Regions from separate parts of the Verrucosispora sp. WMMA2121 genome, predicted to be linked through region 3. Evidence: predicted binding sites of a transcription regulator. Region 3 holds the regulator's gene; each other region holds the start of a gene.

Region 1 (10,301 bases), 920 kb from region 3:
GACCCGAACCTGGTGCTGCTGGCGCCCGAGGCCCCGGACGAGAAGCTCGCCTCGACGCTGGCCCTGCACCCGGCGGTCCGGATCGTCGACTTCACCGGCTCCACCGAGTACGGCGACTGGCTGGAGGCCAACGCCCGCCAGGCGGCGGTGTACACCGAGAAGGCGGGGCTCAACACGGTGGTGATCGACTCCACCGACGACTTCGCCGGGATGTGCCGCAACCTGGGCTTCACGCTGACGCTCTACAGCGGGCAGATGTGCACCACCTCGCAGAACATCCTCATCCCGCGGAACGGCATCGACACCGACCAGGGCCACAAGAGCTTCGACGAGGTGGCCGGCGGAATCGCCGCGGCGGTCGGCAAGCTCACCGGCGATCCGGCCCGGGGAGTGGAGCTGACCGGGGCGATCGTCAACGACGGGGTGCTGGAGCGGCTGGACGAGGTCGCCAAGGTGGGTTCGCCGGTGCTGGAGTCGCGTACCGTCGAGCACCCGTCGTTCCCGGACGCCGTGGTGCGTACGCCGACGATCGTGAAGCTGGACGCGGGTGACACCGCGACCTACTCGCGCGAGTGGTTCGGGCCGATCTCCTTCGCGATCGCCACCGACTCCACCGCGCACAGCCTGGAGATCCTGCGCTCGACCGTGGGTGAGCAGGGTGCGCTCACCGCGGCGGTCTACTCCACCGACGACGCGGTGCTGGACGCCACCGAGGCGGCGGCGATCGAGGTCGGGGTGCACCTGTCGGCCAACCTGACCGGCGGCGTGTTCGTGAACCAGTCGGCGGCGTTCTCCGACTTCCACGGCAGCGGCGCGAACGCGGCGGCCAACTCGGCGTTGACCGACGGGGCGTACGTGGCGAACCGGTTCCGGATCGTGCAGAGCCGCCGGCACGTCTGAGGTGTTGCGACGGTGGCTCCGGGGGTGCCTCGGAGCCACCAGGCGGACGACCGACCTCGGGGCTACGCGGCCCGGCGCATCTGGAGTTCGCGCAGGGCGGGGATGGTCGGGTGCGGTACGCGGACACCGGTGTCGACGAATCCCAGCCGCTGGTAGGCCCGGTAGGCGCGGTCGTTGCCGACCACCACCTCGAGCATCAGCTCGGGGCGTCCGCAGGCCCGGGACCAGCCCGCCACCCCACTCACCAACTCCGCCAGCAGGCCGGTGCGCCGCCAGCCCGGAGTGACGTAGACGGCGTAGAGCACGGTCAACCCCGGCTCGGTCGGGTGCGCCATCCCGCCGGCGTGCCCGACCAGCCGGCCACCCGGATCCGCCACGAACTGCGCCGTGTCCGGGCCGGTGGAGACCCGGGCGACCCGGGCGGCGTACTCGGCGTGCGGTCGGGCCGCGGCCTCGGCGATCGTCTCCAGGAACGCCAGCGGCGCGTCCGCGAGCATCTCCAGCCGCAGCGCGCGCATCCGAGCGGCGTCCGCTGGTTCGACCCGGCGGATGACGGCCCGGCGCACTCCGGTTCCGTCGGTGACGTTCGTCATGCCCGCATGCTTATCACAATGACGTACGACGATACGGGTGACTGTAATACGCCCGATTTGTGGTCGTGCGCCGTCGTCACTCCTCGTGTAGCGTGCGATTTCGGTCACCCGTTTCAGTGGTCGTCGCGGATTGCCGAAACCGGTGGTTTCCGGGTGCCGGTGCGCCGGTGACCCGAGGTAGTGGAACGCCGTGCAGAGTGAGGAAAACACCGTGGCACAAGGCACCGTGAAGTGGTTCAACGCCGAGAAGGGCTACGGCTTCATCGCCGTCGACGGCGGGCAGGACGTCTTCGTCCACTTCTCCGCGATCGAGATGGACGGCTACAAGGCGCTGGACGACGGTCAGCGAGTGGAGTTCGAGATCGCCCAGGGCCAGAAGGGCCCGCAGGCCGAGCGGGTACGCCTCATCGCCTGAGCGCGGACGACCCACCCCAGGCGACCGATCGTCGTCGAAGGTGGCGTGACCATCGCCGGAGGGGGCTGCGGTGCCGGTGCCCCACAAGGAAAGATCATGGGCCGAACCAGCCGTCGCTGAGGAGGTTCCATGTCCGACCAGCCGCCCCCGACAGGTCCCACCTCCTCGCCCGCGGACCAACCGCCGCCGCCCGGGCCGCTCGATCCGCCGCCCGGGTTCGGCCCGCCGCCGTACGGCGCGCAACCGGGTCATCCCGCGCAGCCGCCGCACGTCGGCATGACGCCGTATCCCGGTCAACCGCTGTACCCGGGACAGCCGCCCTATGGCTGGTACCACCCCGCAGGCTACGGTCTCGATCCCACTGACGCCCTGGTCACCCCGCCCGGGGCCGGGCTGGGCGGCTGGTTCGCGCGCTGCGTGGGCGCCGCCCGCCGGGGCTGGCGACAACTGCTACCGATTCTCGTCCTCACCCAGGTGCTGCCGGCCGCGGTGCTGTCGGTGCTCACGCTGGCCGTGGACCCCTCGGCGCGCTGGGACAGTCAACTCGCCAGCGACTCCGCCGCGCTGCCGGCGAACTTCTGGACGGATCTCGGCACGCTCCTGCTCGTGCTGCTCGGTGGCAGCGTGCTCCTCGGTCTGGTGCAGTCGGTCGGCTGGGCCGCCGGCACCTGGTTGATCACCCGCCAGGCGGTCGGCGAGCAGGTCGGCGCCGCCGCCGCGCTGCGCTACGGGATGCGCCGCGCGCTCGGTCTGTGGGGCTGGACGCTGCTCGTCACCCTGATCGTCGTCTTCGGGTTCTGCCTGTGCTTCCTGCCCGGCGTGTACGCGGTGTTCGCGTTGGCCCTGGCCGGCCCGGTCTACCTGTTCGAGCGGCACGACCCGCTCAGCAGGTCGCATCGCATGCTGCGTGACCGGCCGGGCCTGCTGCTCGGCCGGGTGGCCCTGGTGGGTGCCGCGGTGATCGGTCTCTCACTGGTGGTGAGCCTGATCGAGTCGCTGGCGATCCTGCCGTTCGGTGCCACTCCACTGGACTCGCCGGGTACGACGGTGGGTGTGGTGCTGACCATCGCGGTGGTCGCGGTGCTGACGCTGCCGGCGTACCTCGCGCAGCAGGTCGGGCTGGTGGTCACCTACGCCGAGCAGCGGGCGCACGAGGGCCCGGTGAACGCCGGTCAACTGGCGGCCGAACTCGGCTGACCCGGGCCATCGTGCTTGCACTCGGCAGGGCAGAGTGCTAAACAAGTCATTGGCACTCGCATGGCGTGAGTGCCAGCTGGTCGGGACGGTGGGGCTGCGGTCGCGCCCGTGACATAACCACGGGTGGGGCACGTGGCCGGTCGTCGCGGGCTATCCGGCCCGGCCGAGGAGACGTCGCCGTCGCCAGGTGGCGACGTCCCAAGGTGCGTACACCAGACGGCCCATCCGGGGCACACACTCGGGTGGCCCGTGAGTGTCCAGGAGGACAACGCCGTATGGCCAAGATGATCGCGTTCGACGAAGAGGCGCGCCGCGGCCTCGAGCGGGGCATGAACCAGCTCGCCGACGCCGTGAAGGTGACCCTCGGCCCCAAGGGCCGCAACGTCGTGCTCGAGAAGAAGTGGGGTGCCCCCACCATCACCAACGATGGTGTGAGCATCGCCAAGGAGATCGAGCTCGAGGACCCGTACGAGAAGATCGGCGCCGAGCTGGTCAAGGAGGTCGCCAAGAAGACCGACGACGTCGCCGGTGACGGCACGACGACGGCGACCGTCCTGGCCCAGGCACTCGTTCGCGAGGGCCTGCGCAACGTGGCCGCCGGTGCCAACCCGATGGCCCTGAAGCGGGGCATCGAGGCTGCGGTCGCCAACGTCTCGGAGGAGCTGCTGAAGCTCGCCAAGGACGTGGAGACCAAGGAGCAGATCGCCTCCACCGCCTCCATCTCCGCCGGTGACACCAGCGTCGGCGAGATCATCGCCGAGGCGATGGACAAGGTCGGCAAGGAAGGCGTCATCACCGTCGAGGAGAGCAACACCTTCGGGCTGGAGCTGGAGCTCACCGAGGGCATGCGCTTCGACAAGGGCTACATCTCGGCCTACTTCATGACCGACCCGGAGCGTATGGAGGCCGTCTTCGACGACCCGTACATCCTGATCGCGAACAGCAAGATCTCGTCGGTCAAGGACCTGCTGCCGATCCTGGAGAAGGTCATGCAGGGCGGCAAGCCGCTGCTGATCATCGCCGAGGACCTGGAGGGCGAGGCCCTGGCCACGCTGGTGGTCAACAAGGTCCGTGGCACCTTCAAGTCGGTCGCCGTCAAGGCGCCGGGCTTCGGTGACCGCCGCAAGGCCATGCTGACCGACATCGCCATCCTCACCGGTGGCCAGGTCATCAGCGAGGAGGTCGGCCTCAAGCTGGACGCCGTCAGCCTCGACATGCTGGGCCGCGCCCGCAAGGTCGTGGTGACCAAGGACGAGACCACCATCGTCGACGGCGCCGGCGACGCCGAGCAGATCCAGGGCCGGGTCAACCAGATCCGGGCCGAGATCGACAAGAGCGACTCCGACTACGACCGGGAGAAGCTGCAGGAGCGGCTGGCCAAGCTGGCCGGTGGCGTTGCGGTGATCAAGGTCGGCGCGGCCACCGAGGTCGAGCTCAAGGAGCGCAAGCACCGCATCGAGGACGCGGTCCGCAACGCCAAGGCCGCCGTCGAGGAGGGCATCGTCCCGGGTGGTGGTGTCGCGCTGGTGCAGGCCGGCAAGACCGCCTTCGACAAGCTCGACCTGGCCGGCGACGAGGCGACCGGCGCGCAGATCGTGAAGATCGCGCTGGACGCCCCGCTGCGGCAGATCGCCGTGAACGCCGGCCTGGAGGGTGGCGTCGTGGTGGAGCGGGTTCGCAACCTCGACTCGGGTCACGGCCTCAACGCCGCGACCGGCGAGTACGTCGACCTGCTGGCCGCGGGCATCATCGACCCGGCCAAGGTGACCCGTTCCGCGCTGCAGAACGCCTCGTCGATCGCCGCGCTGTTCCTGACCACCGAGGCCGTCGTGGCGGACAAGCCGGAGAAGACCCCGGCCGCCCCGGCTGGCCCGGGCGGCGGGGACATGGACTTCTGAGTCCAGCTCCAACGCCGGAAGGGGCGGGCCGCGTCAGCGGTCCGCCCCTTCCGCTGTGTCGGTGGCCACTCGTCGGCTACGTCGGCAGCGGTCGCTGGTTTCGGCGCTTCCGCGCCCGGTCGTACGGCGGGCGGTGCTGAACCGGCTCGTCCACCAGGATGAGGGGCTCCTCGGGTGGCTCGTCCACCCCGGTCATCTCGGCCAGTTGCTCGGCGTCGCCGTGGTCGAGCCGGTCGATCGGCAGTTGGCCGGGGAGTCCGTGGACCGTGGCCCGGGTGGTCGGTGGGGCTTCCCGGGCCTGATCGTCGTCCATGCTCATGGCTGCCTCCTCTACCGAAACGGTAGGGCGCGCCGAGCGGCGGGAAGGGTGAATGGCGTTATCGGGATCTATTTGCCGTTACGCCCTTTTCGGCCGGTTCGGCTCGGGAGACACCAGCGACCCGCTCCGCCGTGGATGCGGCCCGGATCAGGGCGGTCCGGTGACGCCACCGCGTTGGCCGAACGGGTCGTCGGTGGCGGACCTGGTGACCACATGGACCACCCCGCAGCAGAGCGCCACGACGAGCGCCGGTACCCCCAGCAGGATCAGCAGGGCCATGCCCCGCCACCGGGCTGTCGACGATGCCCGGAGCGGAGCTGCCGACCCGGACGAATGACCATGCATGAACCCGCAAGATAGCAGGTCCGCAGGGGTCAGATAACCCTCGGGCGAGTACTGCTCACGTCGGTTCCAATCGAACGTGGGCGATCAACCACGAGCCGCCGAGACGGCCGCGTACGCGTCGACCAGGCCGGCGCCGACGATGTTCGCCGGGCCGCCGCACTCGTCGGACCGGTCCCGGGCCGAGTCGCTGGTCTCGATCGGTTCGGCCGTCTCGCGCAGGATCCGCCGCGTCCGATCCAGGTCGCCGACGAGTTCCGGATTGGCCGACCACATCAACGCGGCCACCCCCGCCACCTGCGGGGTGGCCATCGAGGTGCCGTCGAGCACGGCGTACCCGCCGCCGGGCATCGCGGAGATGACCTCCGCCCCCGGCGCCATCAGATCCGGTTTCGCCGTCCCGGTGGCCGTCGGGCCACGGGAGGAGAAGGCGGTGACCCGCCGCCGATCGTCCACCGCGCCGACGGTCAGCACGTCCGGGTACGGTGCCGGCGGATCCTGCACGGAGCCGCAGAACGGGCCGGTGTTGCCGGCCGCCGCGACGACGAGAATCCCGGCGGCCTCCAGCGCCGCGGTGGCCGGCTGTAGCGCCCGAGGATCGCACCCCTCGATCGGTGGGCAGCCCCACGAGTTGGTCAGGATCTCCGGTGCCCGGGCGGGCCGGCCCTGCCGGAACGGGTCACCGCCGGGCGGGAAGGGCGCCAACATGAACTGGAGGCAGTCGAGGTAGGCGGCGGGGTTCCCCAGATTGCGGTCGAGGTTGACGCAGCCGACCCACTGGGCGCCGGGAGCCACGCCGATGCCGTCCCGCCCGACGGCGCTGCCCATCGTGTGGGTGCCGTGTCCGCTGCGGTCGGTCGGTGCGCCAGTGCCGTTCCACGGGTCGAACCATGAGTCGTCGCCGCCTCGGAAGCCCTGGGCCAGGGTCGGGTGCCGTCCGTCCACCCCCGAGTCGGAACTACCCACGGTCACCCCGGCGCCGGTGACGCCGAGTTCGGACCAGACCCGGTCCGCGCCGATCATGGTGAGGTGCCACGGTGGGCCGGACGGGGCCGGCGCGTTGCCGGTGGCGCTGTCGGCGGGTGCCGGCAACGGGCGCAGGCGTTGGCTGACCAGTACCCGGGCCACCTCGGGTCGGCTGGACAGCCAGGCCCGTACCGCCGGCCCACCGGCCACCTCGATCGCGTTCACCAGGTAGTAGGGGGTGTACGGCAGTCGGGCCCGGCGCAGGTCCCGCCGCAGGTCGGCCTGGGTCCGGTCGGCGGTGTCGACCAGCCGCCGGTAGACCTCCCGGGCGCGCGCGTCCCGGCCGATCCGACCTGGCCCGCCGCTCACCCCGCGCAGGTCCGCCTGTTCCCGCAGCAGTACGAAGAGTCGCTCCCCGTGCAGCCCCGGCTGGCCGGCGACCGAGCCGACCAGGCCGACCGTGACCAGCAGCGTCAGCGCGCTCGCCGCGGCCAGCGCGCGGCTCGGCGTACGGGCCGAGCGTCGCGCCAGCAGCAGGCCGTATCCGACCGCCAGCACCAGTGCGACGGCGAGGCCGGCACCGGTCGCGGCGGCGACCCAGAAGGGCACGTCGCGGGTGCCGACCAGGAGCAGGCTGACCTCCTCCGAATCGGCGAACGCCAGCGGGCCGAACACACCGAGCCCGACCAGCCAGGCCGCCGGTGCCCGGCCACCCGCCCCGGCCGGATGGCGGGCCACGACGGCTCCGGTTGCCGGCTGGTCCGGCACACCGGGCCAGGTGCCCGGCTGGGTGACGCCGCGGCCGGCCGCCGCCCGGCGGCTCATGGCCCGCAGCGCGGCCAGCGCGAACCCGGCCGGCGGCAGCGTCACCAGCAGCGGCAACTGCGCGCCGGAGTGGCCGGTGCCGGCACCCACCAGCAGCAGCACCACCCCGGCCACGAGCCCGCCCAGCAGCACCAGCCGGGCCGGTCGAGGCGGATCGTCCGCGTCGAAACGACCCCAGAACCGAGCGTCGAGCAGCGTCGCGGCCAGCGCGCCGACGGCCGCCGCGGCCAGCCCGGCGAGAATGGTCTCCGACAGCCCGCCGAGCGCGCCCCACCAGACCCAGGGCAGCAGCAGGGCGAGCCCGGCGGCCATCGCGAGCAGGGCCGCCACCGACGGACGTGCGTCCAGTCGTGCCGTTCGCCCGACCGGCATCGCCTCCGGCCCGGTCCGGTGCCCCGGACCGCCGGGCGGCATCCGGTCCGGCTGGTCCGTAAGGCCGCCATGCTGTCCGGCCGCGCCGACGGGATGGTCGTGACGGCCACGGGCGGGGTCGGCCAGCCGTGCCTCGTCGGCCCGGCGGCCGGGGCCGAGGACGTGGGACGGCAGCCGGGCCGTCACCACCGCCAGCAGCATTGCCACCAGCGCCAGCCCGGCGAGGTACGCCTCGTGGTGCACCGGGGGGATCGTCCGCAGTAGCCCGAGCAGGCCGAGCACGAGCGCGCCGGCAAACCACACCCGACCGGTGACGCGGACCGCCGACGAGCGGGGTATGAGGGCCAACGGCAGCGCCGCGGCGGCGATCAGCAGCACGGTGAGCAGGCAGACCACCGGCCAGAGCGGCACCAGCCGGTCCAGGCCGCCGATCAGGACCACCTGGTCGACGGTCCAGCCGCCGGTCTGCGCCAGGACCGTGACCGTGACCGTCCAGCAGCCGGCGAACACCGCCGCGACGATCGCCCAGGGGCTGCCGGCCGCGCCGGGTGTGGTGGGTTCCGCCCGCATCCGCACACAGTACGTCGCAGCCGCCCGGTCGTCGGGACGGATCTGCCGGGCGACTGATCGGGGTGCCCGGGTCGGCACCTGCCGGTGGCGGGTGGGGGCGGTTAACGTGGACGGGTGCGTGATCCGAACGTTCTGCGGTCCGTTGCCGGGCAGCTCTCGCCCGCTCGCCGCGCCGCCGACCTGCGTCGGCTGCGTGCCGAGCGGTTCGACGTGCTGGTGATCGGGGGCGGGGTGACCGGCGCCGGAGCGGCTGTCGACGCCGCGTCCCGGGGCCTCAAGGTGGCCCTGGTGGAGGCCCGCGACTTCGCCGCCGGCACCTCCAGCCGGTCCAGCAAGCTGATCCACGGTGGCCTGCGCTACCTGGAGCAGTTGGAGTTCGGCCTGGTGCACGAGGCGCTGACCGAGCGCGGGCTGCTGGCCACCCGGCTGGCGCCGCACCTGGTGCGGCCGGTGCCGTTCCTGGTGCCGCTCCCCGCTGGTCAGGGCGTCCGCGATCTGCCCGCCCGGCTGCTGCGGCGGGCCTACTACGGCGCCGGGGTGGCCGCGTACGACGCCTTCGCCGGCCTCTTCGGCGGCGGCCGGGGCATGCCGTTGCACCGGCACCTGAGCCGGGAGGGCGCCCGCCGCGTCTTCCCGAGCCTGCGCTCCGACGGCCTGGCCGGCGCGATCCGCTACCACGACGGGCAGGTCGACGACGCCCGCCTGGTGATCACCCTGGCCCGCACCGCCGCCAGCCTGGGCGTGACCGTGGTCAGCAGCGCGCGGGCGGTCGGACTGATCCGACAGGCTCGGGAGGTGACCGGGGTCCGGGTCCGCGACCTGGAGGCACCCCCCGGTGCGCCCGAGGCCGAGTTCGAGGTGCGCGCCCGCACGGTCATCGCCGCCACCGGTGTCTGGACCGACGACATGTCCCGGATGCTCAACGACGTCGGCCTGCGGCCCGGTGTCCGGGTGCGGGCGTCCAAGGGGGTGCACCTGGTGGTGCCCCGCTCGGCGATCACCGGCGAGACCGGACTGATCCTGCGTACGGCCACGAGTGTCCTGTTCGTCATCCCGTGGGGTGGGCACTGGATCATCGGCACCACGGACACCGACTGGCGGCTGGACCGCTCCCACCCGGCGGCCTCGGCCAGCGACATCGACTACCTGCTCCGGCAGGTCAACACGGTGCTGGACCGCCCGCTGACCACGGCCGACATCGAAGGTGTCTACGCCGGACTGCGTCCGCTGCTGGCCGGGGAGGCGGACTCCACCTCGAAGCTCTCCCGGGAGCACGCCGTGATCGAGCCGATGCTCGGGCTGCTGCTGGTGGCCGGTGGCAAGTACACGACGTACCGGGTGATGGCCGCCGACGTGGTCGACCGGGCGGTACGCCGGCTCGGTGGCCAGCGGGTGTCGCGTACGGCCGACCTGCCGCTGCTCGGCGCGGACGGGTACGCGGCCATGTGGCGGGACCGGGCGGATCTGGCTCGCCGCCACGGGTTGCCGGTGGGCGTGGTGGAGCACCTGCTGGAACGCTACGGCAGCCTGACCCTCGACCTGCTCGCCCTGATCGACGCCGATCCGCTGCTGTCCTCCCCGCTGGCCGGTGCGCCGGAGTACCTCGCCGCCGAGGTGACGTACGCGGCCCGCGCCGAGGGGGCGTTGCACCTGGAGGACGTGCTGACCCGGCGTACCCGGATCTCGATCGAGACCACCCACCGGGGCCTGGAGTCGGCCGAACACGCGGCCGAGCTGATGGGCGCGGTGCTGGGCTGGGACGCGGCGCGCCGGGCCCGGGAGGTGACCCACTACCGGGCCCGGGTGGAGGCCGAGCGGCAGTCCCAGCTGATGCCGGACGACGCCACCGCGGACGCCGCTCGGCTCGGCGCTCCGGACGTGCGCGGCTACCCGGCGGATCGGGG
Region 2 (10,301 bases), 620 kb from region 3:
CGACAGGTCGATCTCACCCAGCAGCAGGACGAAGACCAGGCCCATCGCGATCAGGGTGACCGCCGCGCCCTGGGTGAACAGGTTGGCGAAGTTCCCGGCGCTGAGGAACGAGGGCCGCAGGATCGAGAAGACCGTGCAGAGGACGAGCAGGCCGAGGACGGCGGGCAGGGCGCCGATGTCGCCGCCGCGTACCCGTCGCCAGTAGTCGCGGACGTGGCTGCCGACGGAGGGCGTCGACGCGACGGCGGCCGGCCCCTCCTGCTTGACGGCGGTGGTGCTCATGAGACGCCTCCCGTGGTGCTGCCGGCCGGCGCCGCGCCGTTGCCGTTGGTGGCCGGTTCGCCGGTGAGCCCGAGCCCGCCGGAGCGACCGGCGGTGATCAGCTCGACCACCTGCGCGTGAGTGATGTCGGTGGTCTTCACCTGGGCGACCATCTGGCCGAGGTAGAGCGCGGCGATCCGGTCGGAGACGGCGAAGACGTCGTTCATGTTGTGCGAGATGAGCACGACGGCCAGACCGTTGTCGGCCAGTCGCCGGACCAGTTCGAGCACCTGGGCGGTCTGCGCGACGCCGAGCGCGGCGGTCGGCTCGTCCAGGATCACCAGCTTGCTGTTCCAGAGCACCGCCTTGGCGATCGCCACCGTCTGACGCTGGCCGCCGGAGAGGCTGGAGACCTGCTGGCGTAGCGACTTGACGGTGCGTACGGACAGCCCGGCGAGGGTCTCGGCCGCCATCTGTTCCATGGTCGGCTCGTCGAGCACGATGCCGCTGCGCTTCTCGCGGCCGAGGAACATGTTCTGCACGATGTCGAGGTTGTCGCAGAGCGCGAGGTCCTGGTAGACGACCTCGATGCCGAGCGCCGCGGCGTCGCGTGGGCTGTGGATGTTCACCGGCCGGCCGTCGAAGACGAACTGCCCGGCGTCGGTCGGGTAGATGCCGCTGATGCACTTGACCAGGGTCGACTTGCCGGCGCCGTTGTCACCGACCAGCGCGGTGACCTCGCCCGGATAGGCGGCGAAGGCGACATCGCGTAGGACCTGGACGGGACCGAAACTCTTGTCGATCCCGCGTAGCTCCAGCAGAGGGGTCGCGGACACGGGGTTCTCCTTTGTCGCGGAGGGAGATCGGGGCCCGTCCAGCGGCGGCACGCCGCCCGGCACGGGGTTACCGTGCCGGGCGGCGGCGCCTAGGCGGGTGAGGTCAGCTGATGCCCGCTTCGGTGCAGAGCTCGGCGAAGTTGCCGCTGCAGACCTCTTCCTTGGTCACGAATCCGTCGGCGATGACGTCCTTGACGTTGTCCTTGTAGATCGCCTGCGGGGTGAGCAGGACGGCGGGGACGTCACGGTTGCCCTCCGGGTCCTTGACGGTCTGGCCGGTCTCCTTGCGCTCGCCCTTGGCCAGCGCGATGGCCAGCTCGGCGGCGGCGTCGGCCTCCTGCTTGACGGCCTTGTAGACGGTCATGCACTGGTCGCCGGCGAGGATGTTCTGCAGGCCCTGGGTGGTGGCGTCCTGGCCGGTCACCGGGACCTTGCCGTTGAGCCGGTTCTTCTTCAGCACCGAGATGGCGGCGTTGCCGAGGCCGTCGTTGGCGGCCAGCACACCGTCGATCTTGCCGCCGGTCTGGGTGAGCATCTGCTCGAAGATCGTGGCGGCTTGGGCGTTGTCCCAGTCCGGCACGGACTGGTCCGGGCCCTTGACGTACTCGTTCGCGTCGAACTTGGGCTTGAGGATCGAGTCGTAGCCGTTCTTGAACAGGGTGGCGTTGTTGTCGGTCGGCGAACCGTTCAGGTACGCCACGACCGGCTTCTCGGCCTTCTGGTCGGTCAGGCACTTGACCAGACCCTCGCCCTGGAGCTTGCCGACGGCCTCGTTGTCGAAGCTGACGTAGTACTCCGCCGAGCCGCCGAGGGTGAGGCGGTCGTAGTCGATGGTGGCGACGCCCTGCGACTTGGCCTTGTCGAGGACGGCCTTGCCGGTGCCGGAGTCCAGGTTCACGATCATCAGCGCGGTGACGCCGCTCGTGATCATCTGGTCGGCGATGGTCTGGAACTGGGTCTTGTCACCCTGGGCGTTCTGGATGTCGTACTCGACGCCGGCGGCCTCGAAGGCGGCCTGGAGGAACTTGCGGTCGGCGCCCTCCCAGCGGGCGGAGGACTTGCTGTCCGGCAGGATCACGCCGATCTTCGGGGTCACGTCGGAGCCGGCCTGGTCGCCGCCGGACTCGTCGCCACAGGCCGTCAGGCTGCCGAGGGCCAGCAGGCCCACGGTGCCGACTGCGAGGAAGCCCTTGCGCATGTGCAGGGTCCTTTCGAGGGTGGGGAAGGGTGTCGGTGTTTTGTTTTGTTGTGCCCGGCAACGTATTCCGCGCCACAACGGCAGCACAAGGGTGCGCCGGTCACGAGTTTGTTGTCGGCGGTAACAATTCAGCAACGCCAGCGACACCTCGTCGCCACCGTGCCGGCGACGACCCTGGTGTCCGGGTCCGCCGGTGGGGCGGCACCGCGGCGGTCAGGCGCTCGCGAGGGGAGCGAACCGGGCATCGGTGAGGGTGGCCAGGTCGGCCGGGGCCAGTTCCACCTGAAGCCCTCGGCGGCCGGCGGAGACGTACACCGTCGGATGCGCCAGGGCCGAGACGTCGACGACCGTGGGCAGGCGTCGCCGCTGGCCCAGGGGGCTGATGCCGCCGCGTACGTACCCGGTGGCCCGCTCGGCCGCCGTGCGCTCGGCAAGCGCGGCCCGCTTACCGCCCACGGCCGCCGCGAGCGCCTTGAGGTCGAGATCGCCGGTGACCGGCACCACCGCCACCGTCAGCGCCCCGTCGACCTCGGTGACCAGGGTCTTGAAGACCCGCTCCGGGGCCACCGCGAGCGCGGCGGCGACCAGCGCGCCATAGTCGGGCTCGTCGGGCGAGACGTCGTACGGATGGGTGCGATGGTCGACCTTCCGCTTCGCCAGCAGCACGGTCGCCGGGGTGCCACGTCCCGCCATGTCCGCCAAGGTAGCCCCGGTCCGACGCCCGAGCCAGCGCCTTCTCAGCCGGTGGTGCCGGCTCCGGTTCGTGCCACCGGGCGGCAGACCAGGACCGTCGGGGCGGTGGCGACCCGGGTGAGCACCAGGCTCGCCGGCTGGTCGCCGGCCAGCCGTAGGTCGCGCCGGAGCCGCTCGGGCTCCAGCGCGGAGCCGCGCTTGAGGATCTCCACCCGGCCCACCCGGCGATCCCGCAGCAGCGTTCGCAGCCGCTTGAGGGAGAACGGCAGCACGTCGGTCACCTCCAGGCAGCGGGCGTACGGCGTGCGCCGAGCCGCGTCGGCGTAGAGGTAGGCGATGCTCGGGTCGGCGAGGGTGGCGTCCAGGTCGACGGCCAGCTCGGCCACCAGGTGCGCGCGCACCACCGCCGGATCGGGGTCGTACAGGAAGCGCCGCACTGCCCCGACCGGTGCCTCGCGCGCCCCCGTTCCGGTCAGCTGGTGTTCCGCCAGGCCGTCGGGGCGGTACGTCCCGCCGCCGGCCGGGTGATGGGCCCCACCGCCGGCCTGGTGATCGGCGGGGGCCGCTACACCACCGGAGGCGTCCTCCTTCAGCACGGTCGCCCGGCGGGAGACCTCGGCCAGTTCGCCGCACCAGAGGGCCGCCTCGACCAGGTCGCCGTCGACGCTCACCCACTCCGCCTCCGCACCGGGCGGGATCAGCGTGTGGTCGATCCCCGGCGCGACCTTCACCACCGTGCGCGGCACCCGCTCGGCCAGCCCGGTCACGAAGTCCCACGGCGGCGAGTACGAGTTCGGGTCGAAGATCCGGCGGCCGGTGCCGGCCCGGCGGCGGGCCGGGTCGCAGAAGACCGCCTCGACCCGGCTCACGTCGAACGCGGTCGCGTCGCCACACTCGACGGTGACCAGGTCGGCCAGTCCGGCGGCCCGCGCGTTCGCCTCGGCCAGCGCGGCGGTGAGCGGGTCGGCCTCCACCGCGTACACCCGGATGCCGGCGCGGGCGGCGGCGAGCGCGTCGGCACCGAGCCCGCAGCCCAGGTCGGCCAGCGTGGTCACCCCGGCGGCGCGCAGCCGCCGCGCCCGCCGGTCGGCGACGACCCGCCGGGTCGCCTGCTCCAGCCCCGGCCGGGTGAAGAACATGCCGGCCGCCGCCGGCCCGAACTTGCCGGTCGCCCGGCGGCGCAGCTCCGCCTGGGTTAGCGCCGCCGCCGCGAGCCCGGCCGGCACCCCGGCCGAACGCAGCGCCGCCGCCGCGACCAGCGGATCGCCGCCGGCCACCCGGCCCGCCGAGTCGAGCGCGGCCGACCCCTCGGGCGTACGCAACGCGCCGAACTGCTCCAGATCCACCCGCCCATTCTCCCGAGCTCCACCAGCCTGACCCACGTGCCCTGAGGCCGGCGCCCGCCGGGGCGCGGCGTGATCGTCTGCACGTCAGTGAGTCGACACGCCGATGTCCGAGTCACCGAAGTGCAAAAGATCAATGTGCGGCCGACCGGGCTCGGCGGTGGGGTGGGGGCGAGCACCGGGCCGGCCGGTCGCGACTTGCGGTATGTCGGGTCTAGCGGGTGTGGGTGGTGATGAAGGCGCGCCAGGCGGCGGGGGTGAAGGCGAGCACCGGGCCGGCCGGGTCCTTGCTGTCGCGGACGGCGACCAGGCCGGGCAGGTTGTCGGCGACCTCGACGCAGGCGCCGCCATTCTGATTGCTGCGGGAGGACTTGCGCCAGGCGGCGCGGATCAGGTCCATGACTTCGCCACTTCCTCGATCAGGCGGGCGGTCTGCCGGCGCGGCAGCGCCTCACCGGCCACAGTCTCCCAACGTCGCCCCAGGCTGGCAAGGTCGTTCGGGCTGTCCACTGTGTGCCCCCGGAGCTGGCTGTCCAGGTGCGCCACCTCGGTGCCGTCGGCCAGCCGGGCCAGCACGAACGGCCCGGCAAGCCCGCCGTACCACGGGGTCTCGGCCGGCACGACCCGCACCTGGACGTGCGGGCGGTCGGCGAGGGTGCGCAGGTGCTCCAACTGCTCGCGCATGGTCGCGCGCTCACCGACCTGCCGGCGCAGCACCTGCTCGTCGAGCACCGCGACGAGCTGTGGTGGCTCCTCGCGGGCGAGCACCTCCTGCCGGGCCATCCGGGCCAGCACCCGCTTCTCGATCTGCTCATCGGTCAACGGCGGACCGGCCCGGAGCATCGCCCGGGCGTACGCCTCGGTCTGGAGCAGGCCGGGCACCACGGCCGGGTCGTACCAGCGCAGCGCGACGGCCTCCCGCTCGATCTCGCCCCACGGCCGGAACCAGTCCGGCTCGGCGTGCAGCCGGATCAGCTCCAGCATCCCGATGAAGAGACCACCGGTCTCCAGCACCTTGTCGACCCGGGCCAGGTAGTCGGCGCTGAGCTGGTTCGGGCCGATCTCCATCGCGCTCACCGCCGACGTCGAATAGTTGATCATCTTGCTCAGCTCCTCCTGGCTGAGCCCGCGCACCTTGCGGGCCCGGCGCAGCTGGTCGCGCAGGAACCCCAGGGTTGGTACGTCCGCCATCTGTCCGCCCTCCGTGACGTAATAGCGCCGGAGAGTAAGGGTCGGGTGCTCGGCGGGGAAGTGACTGTCGGCGTGTTGCGGTGAACGCTGGCGAACGGCGTCGGAGGAGTGTGGAAGAAGTGGCGACGGGGGTGCGGCGGAGCGGCGACACGAGGGCGGTCAAGCGGCGACACGAGGGCGGCGGATTGGCACTCTCCTTGACGGAGTGCTAGCCGAGGAATAACCTGCGATTAGCACTCTCACCCTGAGGGTGCCAACCTTCGGGCCCTGGTGTCCGGGGGTTGAACGCCAGGCGGACCGGCACCCGCGACGACGGCCCCGCCCGGTGGCATGTGGCAGATTGACGCCGGTCGGCATGCCGATCGGCAACGAAACCAAGTACCCCAGGAGGGTATGCCCGTGACTACCGCGACCAAGGTTGCGATCAAGCCGCTCGAGGACCGCATCGTGGTCCAGGCGAACGAGGCCGAGACCACCACCGCCTCGGGCATCGTGATCCCCGACACCGCCAAGGAGAAGCCGCAGGAGGGCACCGTCCTCGCTGTCGGCCCGGGCCGGATCGACGACAAGGGCAACCGCGTGCCGATCGACGTCTCCGTCGGCGACACCGTTCTCTACTCGAAGTACGGCGGCACCGAGGTCAAGTACGCCGGCGAGGAGTACCTGGTGCTCTCCGCCCGCGACGTCCTCGCGGTCATCGAGAAGTAAGACAGACCGATCAGTGTCGTTGCCCCGGTCCGGCTCGCCGGGCCGGGGCAACGTCGCTTCGAAGGGACATTCATGGCGAAGATCCTGAGCTTCTCGGACGACGCCCGGCACCTGCTGGAGCACGGTGTCAACGCGCTCGCTGACGCGGTCAAGGTCACCCTCGGGCCGCGCGGGCGCAACGTCGTCCTCGACAAGAAATTCGGTGCGCCGACGATCACCAACGATGGTGTGACCATCGCCAAGGAGATCGAGCTCACCAACCCGTACGAGAACCTCGGCGCGCAGCTGGTCAAGGAGGTGGCGACCAAGACCAACGACGTCGCCGGCGACGGGACCACCACCGCGACCGTGCTCGCCCAGGCCATGGTCCGCGAGGGCCTGCGCAACGTCACCGCGGGCGCCAACCCGGCCGGCCTCAAGCGCGGCATCGACGCCGCCGCCACCAAGGTCTCCGAGGCGCTGCTCGACAAGGCCGTCGAGGTCTCCGACAAGAAGTCGGTGGCGCACGTCGCCACGATCTCGGCGCAGGACGCCACCATCGGTGAGCTGATCGCCGAGGCGATGGAGAAGGTCGGCCGCGACGGTGTGATCACCGTCGAGGAGGGCTCGGCCCTGCACACCGAGCTGGACGTCACCGAGGGCCTCCAGTTCGACAAGGGCTTCATCTCGCCGAACTTCGTCACCGACGCGGAGTCGCAGGAGTCCGTCCTGGAGGACGCGTACATCCTGATCACCACGCAGAAGATCTCCGCGATCGAGGAGCTGCTGCCGCTGCTGGAGAAGGTCCTCCAGAACAACAAGCCGCTGCTCATCATCGCCGAGGACGTGGAGGGTCAGGCGCTGTCCACCCTGGTGGTCAACGCGATCCGCAAGACCATCAAGGTCTGCGCGGTCAAGGCGCCCGGTTTCGGCGACCGGCGCAAGGCGATGCTCCAGGACATGGCGATCCTCACCGGCGCCGAGCTGGTCGCCCCGGAGCTGGGTTACAAGCTCGACCAGGTCGGCCTGGAGGTGCTGGGCAGCGCCCGGCGCATCGTGGTCGACAAGGAGAACACCACGATCGTCGATGGTGGTGGCCAGGCCAGCGAGGTGACCGACCGGGTCGCGCAGATCCGCAAGGAGATAGAGGCCTCGGACTCCGAGTGGGACCGGGAGAAGCTCGCCGAGCGGCTGGCCAAGCTCTCCGGCGGGATCGCGGTGGTCAAGGTCGGCGCGGCCACCGAGGTCGAGATGAAGGAGCGCAAGCACCGCATCGAGGACGCCATCGCCGCGACCAAGGCCGCGGTCGAGGAGGGTACGGTGCCCGGCGGCGGTGCCGCCCTGGCGCAGATTCTGCCGGTGCTCGACGACGACCTCGGCTTCACCGGTGACGAGAAGGTCGGCGTGTCGATCGTGCGTAAGGCACTTGTCGAGCCGCTGCGCTGGATCGCCCAGAACGCCGGTCACGACGGCTACGTCGTCGTGCAGAAGGTCACCGGCAGCGACTGGGGTCACGGTCTCGACGCCGCCGTCGGCGAGTACGTCGACCTGACCAAGTCCGGCATCATCGACCCGGTGAAGGTGACCCGTAACGCGGTCACCAACGCCGCGTCGATCGCCGGTCTGCTGCTCACCACCGAAAGCCTCGTGGTGGAGAAGCCGGCTGAGCCGGAGCCCGCCGCGGGTGGCCACGGCCACTCGCACGGCCACGGTCACAGCCACCAGCACGGCCCGGGCTTCTGAGCCTGCCGTACGCCGGACGTGGGGCGCACCGTCGACGAGACGGTGCGCCCCACGTGCTTTGAGTCGGCGTACCGGTGACGAGAGGTTACGAACGCGGACGTCGACTACCGGACCGTTGGTCGGTGGGAAACACTGGGCGGGTGAGCAGCACGTCACCCCGGTTCGCCGCCCTGGCCGGCGTCGCCGCCGCCGCGGCGGCCATCGGCACCGCCGAACTGGTTGCCGCCCTGACCGGCCCCCGGTCGTCCCCGCTCGTGGCGGTCGGCGGTCTCGTGGTGGACACCGCACCCGAGCCGGTCAAGCGGTTCGGCATCGAGGTCTTCGGCACGTACGACAAGATCGCTCTGCTGGTCGGTACGGCGCTGCTGCTCGGCGGCTTCGCCGCCCTGATCGGCATGCTGGCCGCCCGGCGGCTGACGGTGGGCCTGGCCGGCATCGTCGTCTTCGGCGGGATCGGCGCGGCGGCGGCCCTGACCCGCGCCGGTGCGGACGCCGCCGACGTGCTGCCGTCGCTGCTCGGCGCGGCGGTTGGCGGGGTGGCGCTCTGGGCGTTCGTCGCCGGCCCACTGGAACTCGACCCCTGGCCCTGGTCCCCACCGACGTCGGCCGGCCCGCCGTCGGTGACTGGTCCGGCCGTGCCGGACCCGAATGCGGTCGGAACTGCCGGGGTCCCCGACGGGCCGGCGACCGACCCGACCGCGTCGGCCGGCACTCCGTCGGTCCCGGGAAGTCCGCCGGCCTCCGGCGGTCCATCGGGTCCGGCGAGTCCGGGGCGGCGGGTCGACCCGGACTCGCGGCGGCGGTTTCTCACCGGTGTCGGCACCGTCCTCGGGGTGGCCGCCGTCGGGGGAGTCGCCGGCCGCTGGCTCGCCGGCCGTCAGGGGGTGTCGGCGGCCCGCGAGGCGATCACGCTGCCGGCCCCGGTCTCCGCCGCGCCGCCGGTGCCGGCCGGCGCCGACCTGGCCCAGCCCGGCCTGGCCAGCTACGTCACCTCCAACCGGAGCTTCTACCGGATCGACACCGCGCTGGTGGTGCCGCAGGTCGACCCGGAGACCTGGCGCCTGCGCATTCACGGCCGGGTCCGCAACCCGGTCACGCTGAGCTATGCCGATCTGCTCGCCCGGCCGATGGTGGAGCGGTACGTGACGCTGGCCTGCGTCTCCAACGAGGTCGGCGGCGACCTGATCGGCAACGCGCGCTGGCTCGGCGTACCGATCCGGGAACTGCTCGACGAGGTGGGGCCGCTGGACGGTGCCGACCAGGTGGTCGGGCGCTCGGTCGACGGTTGGACCTGCGGCACCCCGACCGCGGTGCTGCGCGACGGGCGGGACGCGTTGCTCGCCGTCGGCATGAACGGGGAGCCGCTGCCGGTCCAGCACGGCTTCCCGGTCCGGATGGTGGTGCCGGGTCTCTACGGCTACGTGTCGGCGTGCAAGTGGATCACCGAACTGGAGTTGACCAGCTTCGCCGATTTCGACGCGTACTGGGTGCCCCGGGGTTGGTCGGCGCAGGGGCCGGTGAAGACGCAGTCGCGGATCGACACGCCCCGCCCGCGTAACCGCCCAGCCGCCGGCCCGGTGACGGTCGCCGGCGTCGCCTGGGCGCAGCACCGGGGCATCGACCGCGTCGAGGTCCGCGTCGACGAGGGGCCCTGGCAGCAGGCCCAACTGGCACCGACCGTCTCGGTGGACACCTGGGTGCAGTGGTCGTGGCAGTGGCCGGCCACCCCGGGCGAGCACACCCTTCAGGTACGGGCGACGGACAGCACCGGCGAGACCCAGACCGGTGAGCCACGCGATGTCGCGCCGGACGGCGCGACCGGCTGGCACTCCGTCACGCTCACCGTCACCTGACCCCCTCTCCCGCCCGCCCCCACCCTGCGGCGGTTGATCATGAAGTTGTTGTCACCCCGCCGGCGTGTCGATGACAACAACCTCATGATCAACCGGCATGGGGTGGGGCAGTGGTGGGACAGGGCGACGCCGCGCCCGGGTCGGGACGCGGCGTCGGTGGTGCGGTCTGGTCAGGCGACGTTGCGCTGGACAGGCACCGTCGACCGGTGCGAGCTGCCCAGCCGGGCCTCCAGTCGGTTGATGTCGACGCGGGTCTGGTGTCGGTCGGCGAGGTCCTCCCAGCCGACCGCGAGCAGCCGTAGCCGCTCGGACTCACTGAAGCCACCCCACACGCCGTACGGCTCGCGTACCGCGAGGGCGTGCGCGGCGCACTCGGCGCGGACCGGGCAGGCACGGCACACGGCCTTGGCGGAGGACTCCCGGCGCAACCGGGACGAGCCCCGCTCACCGTCCGGGTGGAAGAACTGGGCGCTGTCGCGGCCTCGGCAGGCACCGA
Region 3 (10,301 bases):
CCACCAGCACGATCTCGCCGTGGTCGGGTAGCTCGACGGTGGTGAGCCGGTCGGTCGCCTCCTCGTGCAGCACGTATCCGGCGGCGGCCCCGGCGATCCGGCGCGTCACCGACGCGGTGCTCTCGTCCGGCGCGCCGGCCACCACCGGCAGCCACGCCCGACGGGCCTGCTTCGTCGCCTCCCGGGTGGTGGCGAGCCACCTGTCCCGGGCCCGTACGCCCCGGTCGCCGCGCCACTGCACCACCGAGCGGCCCGCCGCCCAGGGGACTATCTCGTCCACGCCCGCCTCGGTCATCGCCTGCACGGCCAGCTCGCCCCGGTCGCCCTTGGCGATGCCCTGGACCACCACCAGCCGGGGGTTCGCCGCGTCGACGTACCCCCGGTCGGTCACGTCGAGGTCGAGGGTGCCCCGGCCGACGGCGGTGACCACGGCGGTGGCCGTGCCGCCCCGACCGTCGGCGAGCAGCACCTGCTCACCGACGCGCAGCCGCTGCACGGTGGCGGCGTGGTGGCCCTCCGGGCCGTCCAGCACCATCGAGGCGGCGGTGGGCAGCGACTCGACCAGGAACAGCGGCGCGGACACGTCAGGCGTGGCCGTTGAAGGCGTCGCGCATCCGGGAGAAGAAGCCACCCTGCTTGGTCAGCTCGGCGACCTCCTCGCCGCGGGTCTTGGCGAACTCGCGCAGCATCCGCTCCTGGTCGGCGTCGAGCTTGGTGGGGGTACGCACGTCCAGGTGGACGTAGAGGTCGCCCCGCCCGGTGCCGCGCAGGTGCGGTACGCCCCGGGCCCGCAGTCGCAGGGTGCTGCCCGGCTGGGTGCCCGGCTTGACGTCGACCGGTTCCTCGCTGTCGAGCGTCTTGATGGTCAGCCGGGTGCCGAGCGCGGCGGCGGTCATCGGCACGGTGACCCGGCAGTGCAGGTCGTCGCCCTTGCGGGAGAACACGTCGTGCGGCCGTTCGTGGATCTCCACGTAGAGGTCACCGGCGGTGCCGCCGCCCGGGCCGACCTCGCCCTGCTGGGCCAGGCGGATCCGCATGCCGTCCTCCACCCCGGCGGGGATCTTGACGGTCAGCGACCGGCGGGTGCGCACCCGGCCGTCACCGGCGCAGGTCGGGCAGGGCTGCGGGATGGTGGTGCCGTAGCCCTGGCAGACGGTGCAGGGCCGGGCGGAGACCACCTGGCCGAGGAAGGTGCGCTGCACCGACTGCACCTCGCCCCGCCCGCCGCACGCCTCGCAGGTGGCCAGGTGGGTGCCGGCGGCGGTGCCGGCGCCGGAGCAGGTGGTGCAGAGCACGGCGGTGTCGACGGTGATCGGCGCCTCGACGCCGAAGGCCGTCTCCTGAAGGTCCAGCTCCAGTCGCAGGATCGCGTCGGCACCGGGGCGGGTACGCGGACGCGGGCCGCGTCCGGCGCCGGTGGCGCCGCCGAAGAACGCGTCCATGATGTCCTGGAAGCCGACGAAGGGTCCGGCCCCGCCGGGGCCGCCCGGACCGCCGGGCCCGCCCCCGCCGGGTGCCAGCGGGTCCCCGCCCAGGTCGACGATCTGCCGTTTCCGATCGTCCGAGAGGACCTCGTACGCGGCGTTGATGTCCTTGAACTTCTCCTGTGCCTCCGGGTCCGGATTCACGTCCGGATGGAACTGGCGCGCCAGCTTGCGATAGGCGCGCTTGATCTCGTCATCGGAGGCACCCTTGCTCACGCCGAGAATGCCGTAGTAGTCCCTGGCCACTGCGTTCCGTGTCCTCGTGTTCGTCTCGAGTTACGCCGTTCGGCGGCGGCAGCCTGCCGTCGGCCCTGACTTGTCAGTTCTGGGCCAGCAGCTCGCCCACGTAGCGTGCCACGGCCCTCACCGTGGCGATGGTTCCGGGGTAGTCCATCCGGGTCGGTCCGAGCACGCCCATCCCCCCGACGATGGTCGCGCCCGGGCCGTACCCGGTGCTGACCACGGAGGCCGCCCGCAGGTTGTCGTACTCGTTCTCGTCGCCGATGCGCACCCGCAGGGTGCTCGGCTCCACCTCGCCGATGAGCTTGAGCAGCACGACCTCCTCCTCAAGTGCTTCGAGGATCGGACGCAGCGAGCCCTGGAAGTCGAGCAGGCCGCCCCGGGCGAGGTTGGCGGTGCCGGCCAGGGCCAGCCGCTCCTCGTGCCGCTCGACCAGGGTCTCCAGCAGCACCGTGGACAGGGTGGTCATCGCCGGGCGCAGGTGTGGCGCGCAGTCGTCGATGAGGGTCTGCACCAGCGGCGGGGTCTCCGACAGGCGGACGCCCACCAGTTTCTCGTTCACCAGCCGGCGCAGGTCCAGCACGTCGTCGGCGGGGACCGGCGCGGGCAGCTCGACCAGCCGCTGCTCGACCCGGCCGGTGTCGGCGATCATCACCAGCATCAGCCGGGTGGTGGAGATCGGCACCAGTTCCAGGTGACGCACCCGGGACCGGGCCAGGCTCGGGTACTGCACGACGGCGACCTGCCGGGTCAGCTGCGCCAGCAGCCGCACCGTGCGGTGCACCACGTCGTCGAGATCGACGGCGCCGGCCAGGAAGCGCTCGATCGCCCGGCGTTCGGCCGGACTGAGCGGCTTGACCCGGCTCAACCGGTCGACGAAGAGGCGGTAGCCACGGTCGGTGGGCACCCGCCCCGCGCTGGTGTGCGGCTGGCGGATGTAGCCCTCCTCCTCCAGCACGGCCATGTCGTTGCGAACGGTGGCCGGCGAAACGCCGAGCTGGTGCCGCTCGACGAGCGACTTGCTGCCGACCGGCTCCTGGGTGGCGACGTAGTCCTCGACGATCGCGCGGAGCACGGCGAGCTTCCGGTCGTCCAGACCCATCCTTGCCACCTCCTGTCGCAGGTCAGCTCGCGGCGTCACGGCCGCCAGAGGAACACTCTGGCACTCGACTGTAGCGAGTGCCAGTCTACGTCGGCGCCCCCGTCCACGCGATGATCAAGTCAGCACCTTCCTCATCGAGCCGATCGGCGGGTTGACACTCGCCGGTGTCGCTCTGGTGCGCCGTTGCCGCTGGCACCTACCGTGGCCTCCATGACTGAACCACCTCGTCCCCCGGACTCCGGCGACGAACCCACGACACCACTGTCCGGTTCGCCTGGCCAGGGCGGCTATCCCCCGCCCGGCGGCTATCCACCCCCCACCGGCGACCAGCCGCCGCCGGCCGGCTACCCCCCACCCGGCGGTTACCCGCCGCCGGGAGCACCCGGTGTCGGCTACCCGACCGGGGGCTACGGCGCTCCCGGCGGTGGCTACGCCAACAACGAGGACAAGACCTGGGTGCTGATCGCACACTTCGGCGGCCCGCTCGGCGTGGTCGTCGGCGGCGGGCTCTTCGGCTGGGTGGCGCCGCTGATCGCGATGATGGTCCGCGGGCAGCAGTCCCCGATCGCCCGGGCGCACTCGGTGGCCGCGTTGAACTTCCAGCTCACCTGGGCGGTCGCCGGGGTGCTGAGCTGGGTGCTCGCCACCATCACCTGCGGCATCCTGTTCTTCGTGCCGATCATCGTCGCGATCGTGCCGCTGATCTTCGGGATCGTCGGCGGGGTCAAGGCCAACGAGGGTGTGCTCTACCAGTACCCGATGACGTACGCCTTCGTGAAGCGCTGACCGCGCCGACCGGTCTGATGACGGGGGTCAGGGCAGCAGGTCGCGGACCACGGCGTCGGCGAGCAGCCGGCCGCGCAGGGTGAGCACGGCGCGGCCGGCGGCGTGGGCGGGCTCGGCGAGCAACCCGGCGGCCAGCGCCCGCGCCGCGCCGGCCCGGCCGGCGTCGGTCAACACGTCGAGCGGCAGGCCGCCGGCCAGTCGCAAGCGGAGCATGACGTCCTCCATGTGCGCCTCGTCGCCGGTGAGCACCTCCCGGGCCTGCCCGGGTGACTCCCCGGCGGCGAGGCGTTGCGCGTACGCGCCGGGATGTTTGACGTTCCACCAGCGCACCCCGCCGACGTGGCTGTGCGCCCCCGGCCCGAGGCCCCACCAGTCCCCGCCGGTCCAGTAGAGCAGGTTGTGCCGGCAGCGTGCCTGCGGCGTGCGGGCCCAGTTGGAGACCTCGTACCAGGAGAAGCCGGCCGCGCCGAGGGTGGCCTCGGCGGCCAGGTACCGGTCCGCCGCCACGTCCTCGTCCGGGTACGGCAGCTCGCCCCGGCGCATCCGGGCGGCAAGTCGGGTGCCGTCCTCGACGATCAGGGCGTACGCGCTGACGTGGTCCACGCCGGCGGCCACCACCTGGTCCAGTGAGGCGGCGAAGTCCTCGGCCCGCTCCCCCGGCGTGCCGTAGATCAGGTCGAGATTGACGTGGTCGAAGCCCGCGTCGCGGGCCTCCAGGGCGGCGGCGGTGGCCCGGCCGGCGCTGTGCCGGCGGTCCAGCACGGCGAGCACCCCGGGCGCGGCCGACTGCATGCCCAGCGAGATCCGGGTGTACCCGGCCGCGCGCAGCTCCTTCAGCGAGGTCGGCGTCACCGACTCCGGATTCGCCTCGGTGGTCACCTCCGCGTCGGCGGCCAGCCCCCAGGTCCGGTCGATCGCGTCCAGGATGCGGGCCAGGTCGTCGGCGGGGAGCAGGGTGGGGGTGCCGCCGCCGACGAAGACCGTCTGCACCCGGGGCGGCGGAGCGTCCTTGAGCACCCGGGCGGCGAGGGCCAGCTCCGCCAGCACGGTGTCGGCGTAGCCCTCCCGGCTCGCTCCGCCGCCCAGCTCGTCGGCGGTGTACGTGTTGAAGTCGCAGTAGCCGCACCGGCTCGCGCAGAAGGGCACGTGCACGTAGACCCCGAAACCCCGGGTGCCCACGGACGCGCGGGCGGACGCGGGCAGCGACCCGTCGGCCGGGACGGGCTCGCCTGCTGGAAGGACGCCGGGCATGGCCACTAGTGTGCCCTGGCATGACCTCTCCCGACGCGCTCGTGCGGGTCGCCACGGCCCACGGGGTGACCACGCTCACCCTGGACAGTCCGCACAACCGCAACGCGCTCTCCACCCCGTTGATGACCGAACTGCTGGCGGGGCTGGCCGCCGCGGTCGCCGACGACGCGGTCCGGATGATCGTGCTCGACCACACCGGGCCGGTCTTCTGCTCCGGAGCCGACCTGAAGGAGACCGCGGCGGCGTACGCCAGCGGCACGGTGCCCGCCGGGATGCTGGGTGACGTGCTCGCGGCGGTCCGGGAGTGTCCGAAGCCGGTGCTGGCCAGGGTCGCCGGCCCGGCGCGGGCCGGCGGCCTGGGCCTGATCGCGGCGGCCGACCTGGCGGTCTGCGCGGCCGAGGCCACGTTCGCCTTCACCGAGGTGCGGATCGGGGTGATCCCCGCGGTGATCTCCGCGACGGTGCTGCCCCACCTGACGACGCGGGCGGCAGCCGAGCTGTACCTGACCGGCGACACCTTCGACGGCCGACGGGCCGCCGAGATCGGCCTGGTCACCGCCGCGGTGCCGGCCGAGGAACTGGACGCCACGGTGCGGCGGTACTGCGAGTCGCTGGTCCGTGGGGCCCCGGCGGCGCTGGCCGGGGCGAAGCGACTGCTGCGCCGTCCGCCCGCCGTCGACCTGCGCGCCGAGCTGGCCGAGCTGGCCGAGTTGTCCACCGGGTACTTCCTGTCGGCCGACGGGGTCGAGGGGGTCACCGCGTTCCGGGAGAAGCGGGCACCGCGCTGGGTGGCGGAACTCGGCAGGTGAGGTACGGCCGGGACGGGGAACCTCGGGTTGCGCGTGGGTGCCGCGCGGGGGCGGAACCGGTCGGACGACACGTACGGGTCGATGCGGGACGTACGCTTGGCGGACCTTGACACAGGAGGTGCGGGTGCGATCTCGGGCTGTCGCGACGGGCTTCGTGGTCCTCGTCCTGATCGCCGCGATCGGGATGATCGTGGTGCTGAGGCAGGCCGGTGACGGGCTACGGCTGCCGCTGGCCGGCCGGGCCTGCACGGTGCAGGCCGACGGCGAGGTGACGCTCGACTCGCAGCAGATGGCGAACGCGGCGACCATCGCGGCGATCGGCGTGCAGCGTGAGATGCCCGAGCGGGCGGTGGTGGTGGCGCTCGCCACCGCGTACCAGGAGTCCGGGCTGCGCAACCTGACCGGTGGCGACCGCGACTCCGTGGGGCTGTTCCAGCAGCGACCGAGCCAGGGGTGGGGCACACCGACCCAGATCCGCGACCCCCGGTACGCGGCGGGCAAGTTCTACGCGGCGCTGAAGAAGGTGCGCGGCTGGGAGGACATGCGGGTCACCGACGCGGCGCAGAAGGTGCAGCGTTCGGCGTTTCCGGAGGCGTACGAGAAGTGGGCCGACGAGTCGCAGGTGCTCACCCGGGCGCTGCTCGGTCACGCCAGCACGGCGGTCAGCTGCGCGGTGGGCGGTGATCCGGTGCTGCGCGGTGCCGCCGCCATCGCCGCGCTGACCGAGGGACTGTCGCTCGACTGGGGTCTGGTGGCCCTCCGCTCCGGCGACGACCGGCGGGCGGGCCGGGGCTACTTCAGCTCCGCCGTCGACAGCTACGGCAACCCGACCCTGCTGAAGGTGAGCGTCAACGACGTCGAGCGGAGCCCCGCCGGCAGCCTGACGACCTCGGCCGAGGGCGTGCGGGCCGGCTGGCGGTACACGCACTGGCTGGTCTCCCACGCGAAGGAGCACGGGGTGAAGCGGGTGACCTACGACGGCCGGGAGTGGACCGCCAAGCGCGGCGACTGGAAGCGGTTGCCGGACAGCGACCGGGGCGACGCGGAGGTCCTCGCCGAGGTCCACGCCGACGTCTGAGCGACCCCGATCTCCTTACCCGCAGTCACCGCAAAAACCGGCAATTACCCACGTAAGGCCCCGTCTCGCCACGTTGGGTGACGTGCGGTAGTCGAGCAACCGCCATCAGTCGCCATGCCTGTGGAAAGGTCACGGGGTGCCCCACGGGCCGTCCGGACGCGCGTTACGATCGGCGGCCTGTGCCAGAAATGGTTTCACCTCTTGGGGAGGGGTACGACGTGGCGTTCGACTACGGCGACCGGACCGGCTACGAACCGATCAGTGACGTCGACCGCAAGGAGTTCCACGAGCAGGGCTTTCTCCTGCTGCGAAACGTCCTGACCGAGGATCACCGGGCCGCTCTCGAGGCCGCGGTCGACCGGGTGTACGAGGAGGAGAAGGCCAAGGGCAACACCACCAAGGACGGCACCCTGCACCTGCTGGGTTTCCTTGAGCGGGACGAGCTCTTCGGCGAGCTGCTCACCCACCCGATCGCGTTCCCCTACATGTGGGGCCTGGCGGGCTGGAACATCTACACCCACCACAACCACCTCGACGTGACGCCGCCGGCGTTGGAGCCCGAGAAGCCGTACTGGGGTTGGCACCAGGACGGGTACCGGCAGAACTCCGACCCGGAGACGATGGACCCGAACCTGCCGCGGCCGATGTTCTCGCTGAAGGTCGCCTACGTGCTCTCCGACCTGTCGGAGAAGGGCCGGGGCGCGACGAAGGTGATCCCGGGCAGCCACCTGTGGAACTCGCTGCCCCGCCCGACGGACCTGAGCGTGCACAACCCGGACCCGGAGGGCACCGTCGAGATCACCGCCAACCCGGGCGACGCCTTCATCTTCGACCGCCGCCAGTGGCACTCCCGGTCGACGAACCTGTCGAACGTCACCCGCAAGATGCTGTTCGTCGGTTACACCTACCGGTGGATCCGCCCGCTGGACGAGCTGCACCCCGACAGGGACGGCGAGTGGTACCGCAACCGCACGCCGGTGCAGCGCCAGCTGCTCGGTGAGGGCACCCACACGGCCAACTACTGGGGCATCAACTGGGACGGCTACATCGACGACGAGATCCCGCTGCGCAAGGAACTCAAGCAGCGCGGTCTGCTCAACCGCAACATCCCCTGGCTCCGCTGACCGGACCGTTGACGACAGGCCCCGTGGCCACGCCTGGACGTGGTCCCCGGGGCCTGTCGTGTCATCTCGGCACGGACCCGGCCGTCGATCAGCCGGCCGGCTCGCCGACCCGGCGACGCGCCTTCTCCCGGATCGGCTCGGGCAGGTCGTCGGCCGCCAGCAGCCTGGGCAGCAACGACGGCTCCAGGCTGAGCGCGCGGAACACCTCGCCGAGGGTCACCCCGTGTGCCGGCCGGTGCACGATCTCGATCGGATCGCCGGCACCCACCGCGCCCTCGCGGAGCACCCGCAGGTACGCACCGGGGGTCGCCCGCGCGGTGAACCGCTTGATCAGATCCGGTACGCCCCAGAAGCCGGCGAAGGTCCGGCACGGCGTGCGCGGCATGGTCACCTGGAGCAGCGCCTCGCCGACGGCCCACTGCTCGCCGATCACGGCACCGGTCACGTCGACCGCGTACGTGGTGAGGTTCTCGCCGAAGCCACCGGGGCGGATGGTCCGCCCGAGGTCGGCCTCCCACCAGGCCGCGTCCTCCTCCGCGTACGCGTAGACGGCCTTGTCCGGGCCACCGTGGTGGGCCCGCTCGCCGATGAAGTCGCCGGCCACGCCGTCGACGCGGAACAGCACCGGCGCGTCGGCCGGCCGCTTGTCGATGCCGCTGCGTCCGCTCGCCGCACCGGCCCACGCCGCCTGGGTCACGATCCCGACGTTCACCGATGCCACCCTGCCCGTCATGATCACATTCTACGGGGAACGGCCTCGGCGCGCCGCCCTCGCGCACCGGCGGACGCCTCAGGTCGATCCGCCTCCGGACGTACCCGTGCGAAAGGCGCCCGACCTCGATGGTCGGGCGCCTTTCGACGGGTTCAGCGGTTACCGGTGGGTGACACCCCGGCGGTTGCGGCCCACCCCGGCGACCAGCGCGACGGCGACGGCGGCCAGCAGCACCTGGAGCATCAGCTCCCGCCAGTCGATGCCGGCGGTCTCGGCGAAGCCGGACGCGCGGGCGATCACGGTGCCGAGCAGCGCGGCACCGACACCGATGAGCATGTGCAGCCAGATCGGCATGTTCTGACGGCCCGGTACCACCAGTCGGCCAAGCGCACCGACGATCAGACCAACGATCAGGGCGGTGATGATGCCCCAGACGGTGAGCTCCATGATCGCTCTCCTTCACGAAAGACGTTCAACGTTTGTGGTGTTCCTGTCGTGACCGCCTAATGCCCGACCCACGAAGATCCCAAACCGGCTTTTCTGGCCGAGAGGTCGCGACCACCCCGAAAGATCGCGCCACCGGCCCACACGCGAACGGGCGCCCGGCCGAGGTGGCCGGGCGCCCGTGGGGACGGCTGCGCCTACGTACGCAGCCGCACGATCACTTCTTTCCGCTGCCCTTGCTGTCGGAGTCGGAGGAGAGCGCGGCGATGAACGCCTCCTGCGGTACCTCCACCCGGCCCACCATCTTCATCCGCTTCTTGCCCTCCTTCTGCTTCTCCAGCAGCTTGCGCTTACGGCTGATGTCGCCGCCGTAGCACTTGGCGAGCACGTCCTTGCGGATGGCGCGGATCGTCTCCCGGGCGATCACCCGGCTGCCGATGGCCGCCTGGATCGGCACCTCGAACTGCTGGCGCGGGATGAGGTTGCGCAGCTTCGCCGCGATGGTGGTGCCGTAGGCGTACGCCTTCTCCTTGTGCACGATCGCGCTGAACGCGTCCACCGGCTCTCCGTGCAGCAGGATGTCGACCTTGACCAGGTCGGACGCCTGCTCGCCGGAGGGCTCGTAGTCCAACGACGCGTAGCCCTTGGTACGGCTCTTCAACTGGTCGAAGAAGTCGAAGATGATCTCGGCGAGGGGCAGCGTGTAGCGCAGTTCCACCCGGTCGGCGGAGAGGTAGTCCATGCCCAGCAGGCTGCCGCGGCGGCCCTGACACAGCTCCATCACCGCGCCGACGTAGTCGTTGGGGGTGAGCACCGTGGCCCGCACCGTCGGCTCGTACACCTCGGCGATCTTGCCGGTCGGGTACTCGCTGGGGTTGGTGACCACGACCTCGTCGCCGTCCTCCTGGATGGCCCGGTAGACCACGTTCGGCGCGGTCGAGATCAGGTCGAGGTTGAACTCCCGCTCCAGCCGCTCCCGGATGATCTCCAGGTGCAGCAGGCCGAGGAAGCCGCAGCGGAACCCGAAGCCGAGCGCACCGGAGGTCTCCGGCTCGTAGGTCAACGCGGCGTCGTTGAGCTTGAGCTTGTCCAGTGCGTCCCGCAGCGCCGGGTAGTCCGACCCGTCGATCGGATACAGGCCCGAGTAGACCATCGGCTTCGGATCCTTGTAGCCGCCGAGCGCCTCGGTGGCCGGCCGGCCGTTGATGGTGACCGTGTCACCGACCCGGGACTGCCGGACGTCCTTCACCCCGGTGATCAGGTAGCCGACC

Evidence for each region. Region 3 encodes HrcA, which represses chaperone genes, less so after heat shock. Its sites were predicted from a motif close to GGTTNGCACNCTCNNNNNGAGNGTGCNAACC; they were not measured.
Region 1: a site for HrcA is predicted at 3,153-3,183, ahead of groL (chaperonin GroEL). Genes of this name have one in related genera too.
Region 2: a site for HrcA is predicted at 5,751-5,781, ahead of groES (co-chaperone GroES). Genes of this name have one in related genera too.

Annotation. Positions count from the first base shown of each region.
Region 1 covers NZ_JAPZBH010000004.1:1,420,161-1,430,461, reverse strand. Annotated here, with positions in the region: gene paaN (phenylacetic acid degradation protein PaaN) at 1-900, shown strand, start outside; gene O7605_RS07340 (GNAT family N-acetyltransferase) at 963-1,493, opposite strand; gene O7605_RS07335 (cold-shock protein) at 1,705-1,908, shown strand; gene O7605_RS07330 (hypothetical protein) at 2,038-3,105, shown strand; gene groL (chaperonin GroEL) at 3,381-5,003, shown strand; gene O7605_RS07320 (hypothetical protein) at 5,080-5,316, opposite strand; gene O7605_RS07315 (hypothetical protein) at 5,470-5,601, opposite strand; gene O7605_RS07310 (S8 family serine peptidase) at 5,752-8,397, opposite strand; gene O7605_RS07305 (glycerol-3-phosphate dehydrogenase/oxidase) at 8,512-10,301, shown strand, end outside.
Region 2 covers NZ_JAPZBH010000004.1:1,124,242-1,134,542, reverse strand. Annotated here, with positions in the region: gene O7605_RS05905 (sugar ABC transporter permease) at 1-282, opposite strand, end outside; gene O7605_RS05900 (ATP-binding cassette domain-containing protein) at 279-1,097, opposite strand; gene O7605_RS05895 (sugar ABC transporter substrate-binding protein) at 1,201-2,295, opposite strand; gene ybaK (Cys-tRNA(Pro) deacylase) at 2,509-2,988, opposite strand; gene O7605_RS05885 (THUMP-like domain-containing protein) at 3,033-4,334, opposite strand; gene O7605_RS05880 (DUF397 domain-containing protein) at 4,546-4,731, opposite strand; gene O7605_RS05875 (helix-turn-helix domain-containing protein) at 4,722-5,522, opposite strand; gene groES (co-chaperone GroES) at 5,916-6,230, shown strand; gene groL (chaperonin GroEL) at 6,303-7,952, shown strand; gene O7605_RS05860 (molybdopterin-dependent oxidoreductase) at 8,093-9,805, shown strand; gene O7605_RS05855 (WhiB family transcriptional regulator) at 9,976-10,301, opposite strand, start outside.
Region 3 covers NZ_JAPZBH010000004.1:504,041-514,341, forward strand. Annotated here, with positions in the region: gene O7605_RS02955 (16S rRNA (uracil(1498)-N(3))-methyltransferase) at 1-583, opposite strand, end outside; gene dnaJ (molecular chaperone DnaJ) at 585-1,730, opposite strand; gene hrcA (heat-inducible transcriptional repressor HrcA) at 1,804-2,826, opposite strand; gene O7605_RS02970 (DUF4870 domain-containing protein) at 3,037-3,612, shown strand; gene hemW (radical SAM family heme chaperone HemW) at 3,640-4,863, opposite strand; gene O7605_RS02980 (enoyl-CoA hydratase-related protein) at 4,884-5,672, shown strand; gene O7605_RS02985 (hypothetical protein) at 5,791-6,750, shown strand; gene O7605_RS02990 (phytanoyl-CoA dioxygenase family protein) at 6,969-7,874, shown strand; gene O7605_RS02995 (MOSC domain-containing protein) at 7,963-8,607, opposite strand; gene O7605_RS03000 (GlsB/YeaQ/YmgE family stress response membrane protein) at 8,746-9,033, opposite strand; gene lepA (translation elongation factor 4) at 9,248-10,301, opposite strand, start outside.